DNA from 3 places in the Halomonas sp. DN3 genome. Region 2 is predicted to be linked to each of the others. Evidence: riboswitches for the same ligand, from Rfam matches in the RefSeq annotation. Region 2 holds a riboswitch; each other region holds the start of a gene.

Region 1 (3,336 bases), 220 kb from region 2:
TCTGGCGACCGTCCTGGAGCACCAGGGAATCCTCGTAGCTGACCTCCTGCCCCGCCAGCGCCAGATCGAAACGTGGCCGGATCTTGGCGTAGGAGTCTGCATCAAGCACCGAAGACACCGGCTGCCCCATCAGCGCCTCGGCAGGCTGGCCGATGAAGTCGAGGTAGGCACGATTGTTGAAACGGAAGCAGAAGTCGCGGTCGACGTAGGCCACCATCACCGGCAGGTGGTCGGCCATCCGCGCGATGACACCGCGGCTTGCCTTCTGCCGAGCCGACAGTCGCAGCACCAGCCCACCATCGGCCAGGCGACAGCAGCTACCATCGCCCAGTTCCAGCGGCATCGAAGGCTTGGCAGCGTGAGCGACACCCCGGGAGACCCAGGCTTCGGCGACCCTGGCGACCTCGCCAGGCAGCTCTGCCAGCCCCCGCCCGATCCAGACCTCTCCAGGCTCGCCCAGCACGCGCACGGCATCACCGACCACGTCGTGCACCTGCAACTCCGGCGTCAGGCGTACCAGCACCGTTCCGGACGACACCAATGCCTCTTCCACCCAGGCAAAACGCTCCATGAGGACAACTCCTTGCGTAAGCCCTGCCCTGGACCGGCAGCAGGTCAATACCCTGGCGGCTCGCGTGCCGTCTTCTCTAGCCTATGAAAAGATGCTTATAGATGCCGGATTATTTCGCTTGCCCGCTTCCACGTTATGCTGGCGTCGCCGACACCGCCGCGGGAGCTGCCCATGAACCACCAGGACCTTGTCGCCATCGAACACGCCCTGACGCTGGCCAATCGCGGGGATACCAGCTGGCTTTGCACGCGTCTGGACACCCCTGCTCCCGCCTTCCCCCACCTGAGCGTCACCAGCGATGCCGATGGCCCCGGGTACGCCGGACAGCCCATCTTGCTGTCCCAGGCGCGGGACGGCGGCGCCTGCCTGGTCAATATCGACAACAACGCTAACGATGGCACCCCCTGCCTGGTCGAGCGCCTGTCACCGAGCAGCGAGACCCTGGTGCACCTGGAGGTCATCCATGCAACGCTCGCCGGCCAGCCATCGCTGATTCGCCGCGTCAGCCTGGGCAGCACGTCCATGAACCTGCAGCGACCCACGCCAACCAGTCCGCTGGTCCAGATCGGCGACGACGTCGTCGAGGTGCTGATCCAGCCGGCCTTGCGTCTGGTGCTGACCGGCCACGCCCCGGTCAATGCCGACTTGGCGCGCCAGGGACAACGGCTCGGCTTCGAGGTCATCCTGTGCGCCCCAGACCACCCCGACACGCATCACTCGACAGCGCCCCTGCCGGCAGGCGTCGAGTTCCAGCGCGCTCCCGCGGCCCCCTTCCTGCGCGGCGGCGGCGGGCACCGACGCACCCTGGTGATGGACGCCACCGACGCCTCGACCATTGTGCGAGCGAGCCGCGAGGCCTGCTGTCATGGCTATCTGGCGATGGCTGACATCGATCCAAGCCGAGCGGCAAACTGGCTTTACGATGGCTGGCACAGCCTGCGCACCTCGCCCACCGTCTGACGCCCCGTCGCTGCGGCCAAAGCGCCAATTGACAGCCATCGGAGGCGGTCCTACGCTGTGCGCATTCCTGGGGGAGCCTGACGGCTGAGATTCCGCATCACGCGGTAACCCTTTGAACCTGATCCGGGTCATGCCGGCGAAGGGAAGGATGGTTGCGTTATCTCCTCTTTCTTCCTGTCCGCCGCTCGTCCCCCCTGTCCACCGGTCCCTGCGGACAACGACAAGAAAGAGGTCTTCTTTCGATGATGCTCGATCCCACCTGGACGGCGCTGTGGCTTCTGCTGTGCGCCGCCATCTTTGCCATCCCCGGCCTGATCTATGCCCGACGTCGTCAGGGCGGCCTGGATGACTACATCTCGGCTCGCAACAGCCAGAACACCCGCGCCACGGTGTTGACCCTGGTGGCCACCACCCTGGGCACCTGGATCCTGTTCGGCCCCGCCCAGGCGGCCACCTGGGGCGGCATCGGCGCGGTACTGGGCTATGCGCTGGGTTCCATGGTCCCGCGCCTGGTGATGATCCCGCTGGGACGACGCATGCGTGAGCTGATCCCCGAAGGCCACGGCCTCACCGAGTTCGTGATCCATCGCTACGGGCGCACCATGTACGCCTTCACCCTGACGATCATGCTGTTCTATCTGTTCATCTCGCTGGCGGCAGGCCTCACCGCGATCGCCCATATGGTCACCCTGCTGGCGCCGATCCCACTGTGGCTGACCGCCTGCGTGGTGATGATCGCGACCCTGCTCTACACCTTCTACGGCGGCCTGCGCACCACCATCTTCACCGACAAGGTACAGATGCTGGTGATCCTGCCGTTGCTGGCGCTGCTGCTGGTGTTCGGCTGGCAGGCCGCCGGCGGCGTCGCGCCGACGCTCGAGGGCCTGCAGGAACGTGCGCCCCAGTTGCTGGATGTCACCGATGCCGGTGGCCTGCGTGCCGGTCTGACGTTCTTTATCGCGGTGATGCTGACCGGCCTGTTCTACCAGGGCACCTGGCAGCGCATCTACGCCGCCCGGGACAGCAAGGTGCTGCGGCGGGGCTTCTGGATCGCAGGGCTGTTCAACTTTCCGGTGATCGTGCTGATGGGCCTGTTCGGCCTGGCCTTCGTCGGCCTCGGGCTCGAGGGAGACGGTTCGGTGGCGCTGTTCAGCGTGCTGCTGTCCGAGGTGCCGCTGTGGTTCGCCCTGGCCTTGATTCCGCTGGGTCTGGCCCTGGTGATGAGCAGCGCCGACACTACCGTCAACGCCACCTCCAGCATCATCGCCGTCGACATGCACCGGCTGCTGCCCCAGGCCAGCGAAGCCACCCTGATGCGCCTGGCACGCTGGCTGATCGTCGCCGCAGCGGTGCCGGTGACCTGGGTGGCGGCCCAGGGCTACAGCGTGCTCTATCTGTTCCTGCTGGCGGACCTGCTGTGCTCGGCGGCGGCCTTCCCAGTGTTTTTCGGTCTGTTCAATCGCCGCTACGACGGGCGCAACGCGGTCCTCAGCACCGCTGCGGGCCTGGTCGCCGGGCTGGCGATGTTCCCGTCCCCCAGCGGCGGTACCGCCACCCTGCTGGAATCCTTCCTGCTGGCGGCCTTCGTGCCGGTGCTGGTCTCGCTGGTGCTGATGAAGCTGCTGCCATCCCGCCAGGACTATGACTTCACCCGCATGGGCAGTCTGGTGCGGCGTTTCCAGAGCTGACACCGCCACGCTGACAGCCTGGCAAGGCGTGATAAAAAACAGCGGGACGTGCTGACGCGTCCCGCTGTTGTCGTTTCAAGGCCTGGCGATCAGGGGCCCTGGCAGTTCCGGCTCATC
Region 2 (3,336 bases):
TGATGATGGTGTTCCACAGTCGTTTCGTGATTCAGGTACTGAGCGGCCGCACCGTGGCCTGGGATCCACAGTCCCGCGAGGGCCGCGCCCTGCCCTGGAAGGAAGCCTTTCGCCACACCTGGCTGTGGTCACTGATCGGCGCCTTGTGGGCGCTGGTGACCTGGGCCTTCACCCCGAGCTTCTTCATCTGGCTGACGCCGGTGTGGCTCGGCCTGGTGATGGCCGCCCCGCTGGTCCGCTGGAGCTCCAGCCTGACCATCGGCCGGGCCCTGAGGCGCGCCGGCCTGTTGCTGGTCCCGAGCGAGACCCGCCCCCCGGCGGTGGTGGGCGAGCTTCGCGTCGCCGAGGCACCACCGCCCCCGGCGACCCCGGCCGAGCCGCCACGGGAAATCCCCCGCGAGATGCCGGTGCAGTCGTTTCGCGAGCACGGCACGGACTCGGCGCCGGATGTCTCCGGCGAGAAGTCCATCGACTGAGCCGGATCCCGCCCGGCTTCACCGTGGTGGACACCCCGGCAAGCCGTGCTAGACTCGATCCAGACTCGCTTGACGGGGTGCCGGTGAATCCGGCTGAGATGGCGCAGGGCCAGCGTGATGTATCGCCGGCCGCCAGCGCCGATCCCGTGGAACCTGATCCGGGTGCGGTGTGGCTTCACACCTTGAACCGGCGTAGGGAATCAGGCGGTGGTGCCAGCCCCTGCGCGCGCACCTCCCTCCTTTCTCGTCGCCGTGTCCCTTGCCGCCGCCCTCCGGATCCGCACCAACCGGAGGCAACATGGGCTACCGCTTTACCGATCTTGTCGACGCCTGCCGCGATGACTGGCACGCCTATATCGAACACGACTTCGTGCTCGCCCTTGGCCGTGGTGAACTGGCCGACGCCAGCTTCCGTCACTACCTCAAGCAGGACTATCTGTTTCTGCTGCAGTTCTCCCGGGCCTACGCCCTGGCGGCCTACAAGAGCCACAGCCTCGACGAGCTGCGCGGCGCCTTCGACGGCATGAAGACCATCCTCGACGTGGAACTTGGCCTGCATCTCGCCTTCTGCCGCGACTGGGGCATCAGCGAGGCCGAACTCAGTGAGCTGCCCGAAGCCCGCGCCACCCTGGCCTACACCCGCTACGTGCTGGACGCCGGCAGCCGCGGCGACCTCCTGGACCTGCACGTGGCGCTGGCCCCCTGCATGGTCGGCTACGCCGATATCGCACGAAGCCTCAACGCCCGCTCGGACACCCTGCGCGGTGCCGACAACCCCTTCGACGCCTGGATCGCCATGTACGAAAGCGACGACTTCCAGGCCGCTGCGCGCCAGGAGCAGGCCTGGCTCGACGATCAGCTTGCCCAGGTATCCGGCGAGCGCTTTACGCGACTGTCACGGATCTTCGCCGACGCAACACGACTCGAGATCGACTTCTGGCAGATGGGACTCGACCTGAGCGACTGACACAATCAGCAGCACGCTTGACGGGGGGCCGCAAGAGGCGGCTGAGATCATGCAACGCATGGGACCCGTTGAACCTGATCTGGGGGTAACCCCGATGCCACGGCATCGCGGTGAGGACCAGCGTAGGGATCAAGCGCTCACGGCCCTGGCCACGACGCCCCTTCCTTCCTCGCGCCATGCCCACAACAACGACAGCACCCAGTGCCGTGAGAAGGACAAGCCAATGCCACTCGATCAACCCGTTTCCGCAAACAAGCCCCGCCATAGCGCGCACTTCCTGGCCGAGACCGCCCAGGTCGACAAGGCCGCGGTTGCGCCGCTGCCGGGCTCTCGCAAGGTCCATGTACAGGGCTCCCGCGACGACCTGCGGGTACCGTTTCGCGAGATTTCGCTGTCAGCGACCCGCACCTCCGGGGCCGACGAAGCCAACCCGCCGCTGCTGGTCTACGACACCTCCGGCCCCTACACCGATCCCCAGGTCGAGGTCGACCTGCGTCGCGGGCTTGCCGAGTTGCGCCGGCCCTGGATCGAGGAGCGCGACGACACCGAATGGCTCGATGGACCGACCTCGGACTACGGTCGCCGGCGCGCCAACGACCCGACACTCGCCTCCCTGCGTTTCGAATTGACCCGAACGCCGCGCCGCGCACGTCGTGGCGCCGATGGCCGCGCCGGCAATGTGACCCAGCTGCACTATGCTCGGCGCGGCATCATCACCCCGGAGATGGAGTTCATCGCCATCCGCGAGAACCAGCGTCGCCAGGCCCTGGCCGATGGCTATCGAGGCAGCGACGAGGTCGAGCGCATCCTCGGCCACCAGCATCCCGGGCAGGGCTTCGGCGCCCGTCTGCCAGAGGAGATCACCCCCGAGTTCGTGCGCCAGGAAGTTGCCGCCGGGCGCGCCATCATCCCCGCCAACATCAATCACCCGGAAGCCGAGCCGATGATCATCGGGCGCAACTTCCTGGTGAAGATCAATGGCAACCTGGGCAACTCGGCGGTGACCTCCTCCATCGAGCAAGAGGTCGAAAAGATGACCTGGGGCATCCGCTGGGGCGCCGATACCATCATGGATCTATCCACCGGAGCGAATATCCACGAGACCCGCGAGTGGATCATCCGCAACTCGCCGGTACCGATCGGCACGGTGCCGCTCTATCAGGCGCTGGAGAAGGTCAAGGGCGTGGCCGAGGACCTCACCTGGGAGGTGTTCCGCGACACCCTGATCGAACAGGCCGAGCAGGGCGTGGACTACTTCTCCATCCACGCAGGCGTGCTGCTGCGTTACGTGCCTCTGACCGCCAACCGGGTCACCGGCATCGTCTCTCGCGGCGGCTCGATCATGGCCAAGTGGTGCCTTTACCATCACCAGGAAAGCTTCCTCTACACCCACTTCGAGGACATCTGCGAGATCTGCAAGCAGTACGACGTGGCCTTCTCGCTGGGCGATGGCCTGCGCCCGGGCTCGGTGGCCGACGCCAACGACGAGGCCCAGATGGCGGAGCTCAAGACCCTGGGCGAGCTGACCCATATCGCCTGGAAGCACGACGTCCAGGTGATGATCGAAGGCCCTGGCCACGTGCCCATGCACCTGGTCAAGGAGAACATGGACAAGCAGCTCGAGTACTGCGACGAGGCGCCCTTCTATACCCTTGGGCCGCTGGTGACCGATATCGCCCCGGGCTACGACCACATCACCTCCGGCATCGGAGCGGCGATGATCGGCTGGTACGGCTGCGCCATGCTGTGCTACGTCACCCCCAAGGAGCACCTGGGCCTGCCCGACAAGGACGATGTCAAGACCGGCATCATCACCTACAAGATCGCCGCCCATGCCGCCGACCTGGCCAAGGGGCATCCCGGCGCCCAGCGCCGCGACAACGCCCTGTCCAA
Region 3 (3,094 bases), 220 kb from region 2:
AAGAGGAGTTGATGGCAAGGCTAGGCTGCCTAGCTTAGCGAAAACTTAACGTTCGCAGATGACTAACCTGTAGCGCGCACAGGTGGCCTGAGTGGACGCAAGAGATGGTGCTAGGCTGATCCTGCAGGGTCCGGTAAAGGAGGTATCCATGTGCGGCCGTTTCGCCTGTTACACACCTTTTGCTCAGCTTGCGGCGCTGATGCGCTTGCCGGTGGCGCCGCGCCTGCCCGAGCAGGAGCCGCCACCTCGCTACAATGTCGCGCCGGGCACCTGGATCACGTCACTCGCCATGGACGGGGAGGTTGTACCTTCCTTTACCTCGATGTGGTGGGGCTATCGACCCCACTGGGCCCAGGCCGGGGCGCCGGAGCCGATCAACGCCACCGTGGAGAAGGTCGCCACCTCGCGCTATTTTCGTGGGGCCTTTGCTCGCCATCGCTGCCTGGTGCCGGCGGACGGCTGGTACGAGTGGCTGCCGGGCGAGACCGGCAAGCAGCCTTATTTCTTGTGTCGTGAAGATCGCGCGCCGCTGTGGCTGGCGGCGATCTTCAGTGAAAGGGACGACGGCAGGCCGGGCCTTGCCATCCTCACCGAACCCGCCCGGGGCTGCGCGAGTCAGGTGCACGCCCGGATGCCGCTGGCGCTGGACGACGCCAGCCTTGAACCCTGGCTCGATCCTGAGCTGAGTGATCGCGACGTCATGCGCCAGACGGTGCGGCATCTACCCGCTGGCGCCTTCGAGGCATGGCCGGTCTCGACCAGGGTCAATCGGGCGGGAGAGGAAGGAAGTGACTTGATGGAAGCCGTCCAGGCACCGGGCTGACCGTCGGGTCTGAAGCGCCCGTCTGCATGCCCTGGCTGCGGTGATGTTCCAGGTGCTGCGCGGCTTGTCCGCCCCGCGCCGATGGGCTAAGGTCGAAGGCGCATGGCACGGGGTGTCCCGCACGATAGCGGGGCTGAGAAACACCCGTCGAACCTGATCCAGTTCATACCGGCGAAGGGATGTCAGCGCAGTCGTCAGTCCAGGGGTCGGCGTGCGTTCCTCGCCTCGACCAAGGACCCGCCAGATGACCCTTTCCGACGCCTTACCTTCAGCTTCCGTAAGTCCGCCTGCGCTTCCTATTTCCCGCCAGCTGGTCGTCGTCACCGGCGCTGGACGTGGCCTCGGTGTCAGCCTGGCGCGCAGTTTCCTCGAGCAGGGCGCGCGGGTGGTGGTCAACTATCGACGCAGCGAAGAGGGCGCCAACGCGCTGGTAGCCGACTATCCCGAGCAAGCCCTGGCGGTGGCCGCCGACGTCTGTGATCGCAGCGCCGTCGATGCCATGTTCGCGCGTGCCCGCGAGCACTTCGGCGCACCGGTCACCACCTTGATCAACAATGCGCTGCCGGACTTCGCTTTCAACGGCGACGCCCGTCCCGGTCCCGACGAGCTGACCTGGGAGCATCTCGATCATCAGCTTCAGGGCGTCGCCCGGGGAGCACTGAACACGGTGCAGGCGTCGCTTGCCGGCATGCGTGAGGCCGGCTTTGGTCGCATCGTCAATATCGGTACCAACCTGTTCCAGAACCCGGTGGTGCCCTACCACGACTACACCGCCGCCAAGGCGGCGCTGCTGTCGCTGACGCGCACCCTGGGCCACGATCTGGGCCCGGACAATATCACCGTGAACATGATCTCCGGCGGCCTGTTGCGCACCACCGATGCCTCCCGCGCCACGCCGGAGGCGGTGTTCGACCTGATCGCCGCCAGCACACCGTTGCGACGGGTGACCACGCCGCAAGAGTTTGCCGACGCCGCGCTGCTGTTCGCCTCGCCCTGGTCGCGAGCGGTCACCGGCCAGAACCTGGTGGTCGACGGCGGACTGGTGAAGGACTGATGGCCAGCATGCACCTTAATCTGTTCATCATGGGCTGCGGCCACCACAAGGCGGCCTGGCGTCATCCCCGTTCCAGCGTCGAGCGCCTGGCCGATATCCGCTACTACGAGGAGCTGGCGCGGCTCGCCGAGCGGGGCCGCTTCGATGCGGTGTTCTTCGCCGATGGTCACGCCGCGGGCAACGTCGCCGACGGTCCGCTGTGGACCCTGGAACCGCTGACCATGCTGGCGGCCATGGCGCGGGCCACCGAACACATCGGGCTTATCTCGACCGTCTCCAGCACCTTCTATACGCCGTTTCACGCTGCGCGCATGCTGGCCTCGCTGGACCATATCTCCGGCGGACGCCTGGGCTGGAACCTGGTGACCTCGATGTTCGACAGCGAGGCGCGCAACCATGGGCTCGAGGCCATGCCGAGCCACGCCGAGCGCTATGCCCGGGCGGAGGAATTCGCCAATACCATGCTGGCGCTGTGGGACTCCTGGAGTGACGACGCCCTGGTGAGGGATCGCCAGGGCGATTACGTCGACGCCAGCCGGGTCAGACCCGTTCACCATCACGGCGAGCACTTTCTGGTGGATGGCCCGCTGACGGTGCCGCGTCCGCCCCAGGGCCACCCGGTGCTGTTTCAGGCCGGCGCCTCGGATCAGGGCCGTGACCTGGCCGCGCGCTACGCCGAGGCCATCTACGCGGTGGCCTACGATCTGCCCTCCGCCCAGGCCTACTACAGCGATCTTCAGGCTCGGGTGAAGGCCGCGGGCAGACCGAAGGTCGCGATCATGCCGGGGCTCGTCACCTACGTCGGCTCCACCGAAGAGGAGGCCAGACGCAAGCAGAGGGAGCTCGACGAACTGTTGCCGGTGGACAGCTCCCGGCGCCAGTTGAGTCAGTTCATCGGTCAGGACGTGGGCGACTGGGAATTGGATGCCCCGGTGCCCGAGTTGCCGCCACTGGAGGCCTTCAGCGGGCCCAAGGGGCGCTACGCCACGATTCTGCGGATCATCGAGAGCGAACGACCGACGCTGCGCCAGTTGCTGGGACGGCTCGCCGCCGGTGGCGGCCACTGCACCATGGTCGGCACCCCGGAGCGTATCGCCGACGAGATGCAGCGCTGGGTCGAGCAGGGCGGGGCGGACGGCTTCAACCTGATGCCGCCATCGCTGCCGGACAGCATCGAGGACGTGGTCGAACAGGTCGTGCCCGAACTGCAGCGCCGC

The links. Region 2 has a riboswitch for thiamine pyrophosphate ahead of thiC (phosphomethylpyrimidine synthase ThiC). Riboswitches for the same ligand answer to the same signal wherever they lie in the genome.
Region 1: linked by a shared signal. The riboswitch ahead of NKF27_RS06930 (sodium:solute symporter family protein) and the one ahead of thiC (phosphomethylpyrimidine synthase ThiC) in region 2 are both predicted to bind thiamine pyrophosphate.
Region 3: linked by a shared signal. The riboswitch ahead of NKF27_RS06920 (3-oxoacyl-ACP reductase) and the one ahead of thiC (phosphomethylpyrimidine synthase ThiC) in region 2 are both predicted to bind thiamine pyrophosphate.

Annotation. Positions count from the first base shown of each region.
Region 1 is NZ_CP099965.1:1,559,500-1,562,835, reverse strand. Features, by position in the region: gene NKF27_RS06940 (diguanylate cyclase) at 1-571, opposite strand, end outside; gene NKF27_RS06935 (hypothetical protein) at 743-1,531, shown strand; TPP riboswitch at 1,591-1,693, shown strand; gene NKF27_RS06930 (sodium:solute symporter family protein) at 1,774-3,219, shown strand; gene NKF27_RS06925 (LLM class flavin-dependent oxidoreductase) at 3,335-3,336, opposite strand, start outside.
Region 2 is NZ_CP099965.1:1,339,604-1,342,939, reverse strand. Features, by position in the region: gene mdoH (glucans biosynthesis glucosyltransferase MdoH) at 1-476, shown strand, start outside; TPP riboswitch at 540-693, shown strand; gene tenA (thiaminase II) at 775-1,443, shown strand; TPP riboswitch at 1,455-1,589, shown strand; gene thiC (phosphomethylpyrimidine synthase ThiC) at 1,667-3,336, shown strand, end outside.
Region 3 is NZ_CP099965.1:1,556,336-1,559,429, forward strand. Features, by position in the region: gene NKF27_RS06915 (SOS response-associated peptidase) at 149-823, shown strand; TPP riboswitch at 922-1,020, shown strand; gene NKF27_RS06920 (3-oxoacyl-ACP reductase) at 1,068-1,877, shown strand; gene NKF27_RS06925 (LLM class flavin-dependent oxidoreductase) at 1,886-3,094, shown strand, end outside.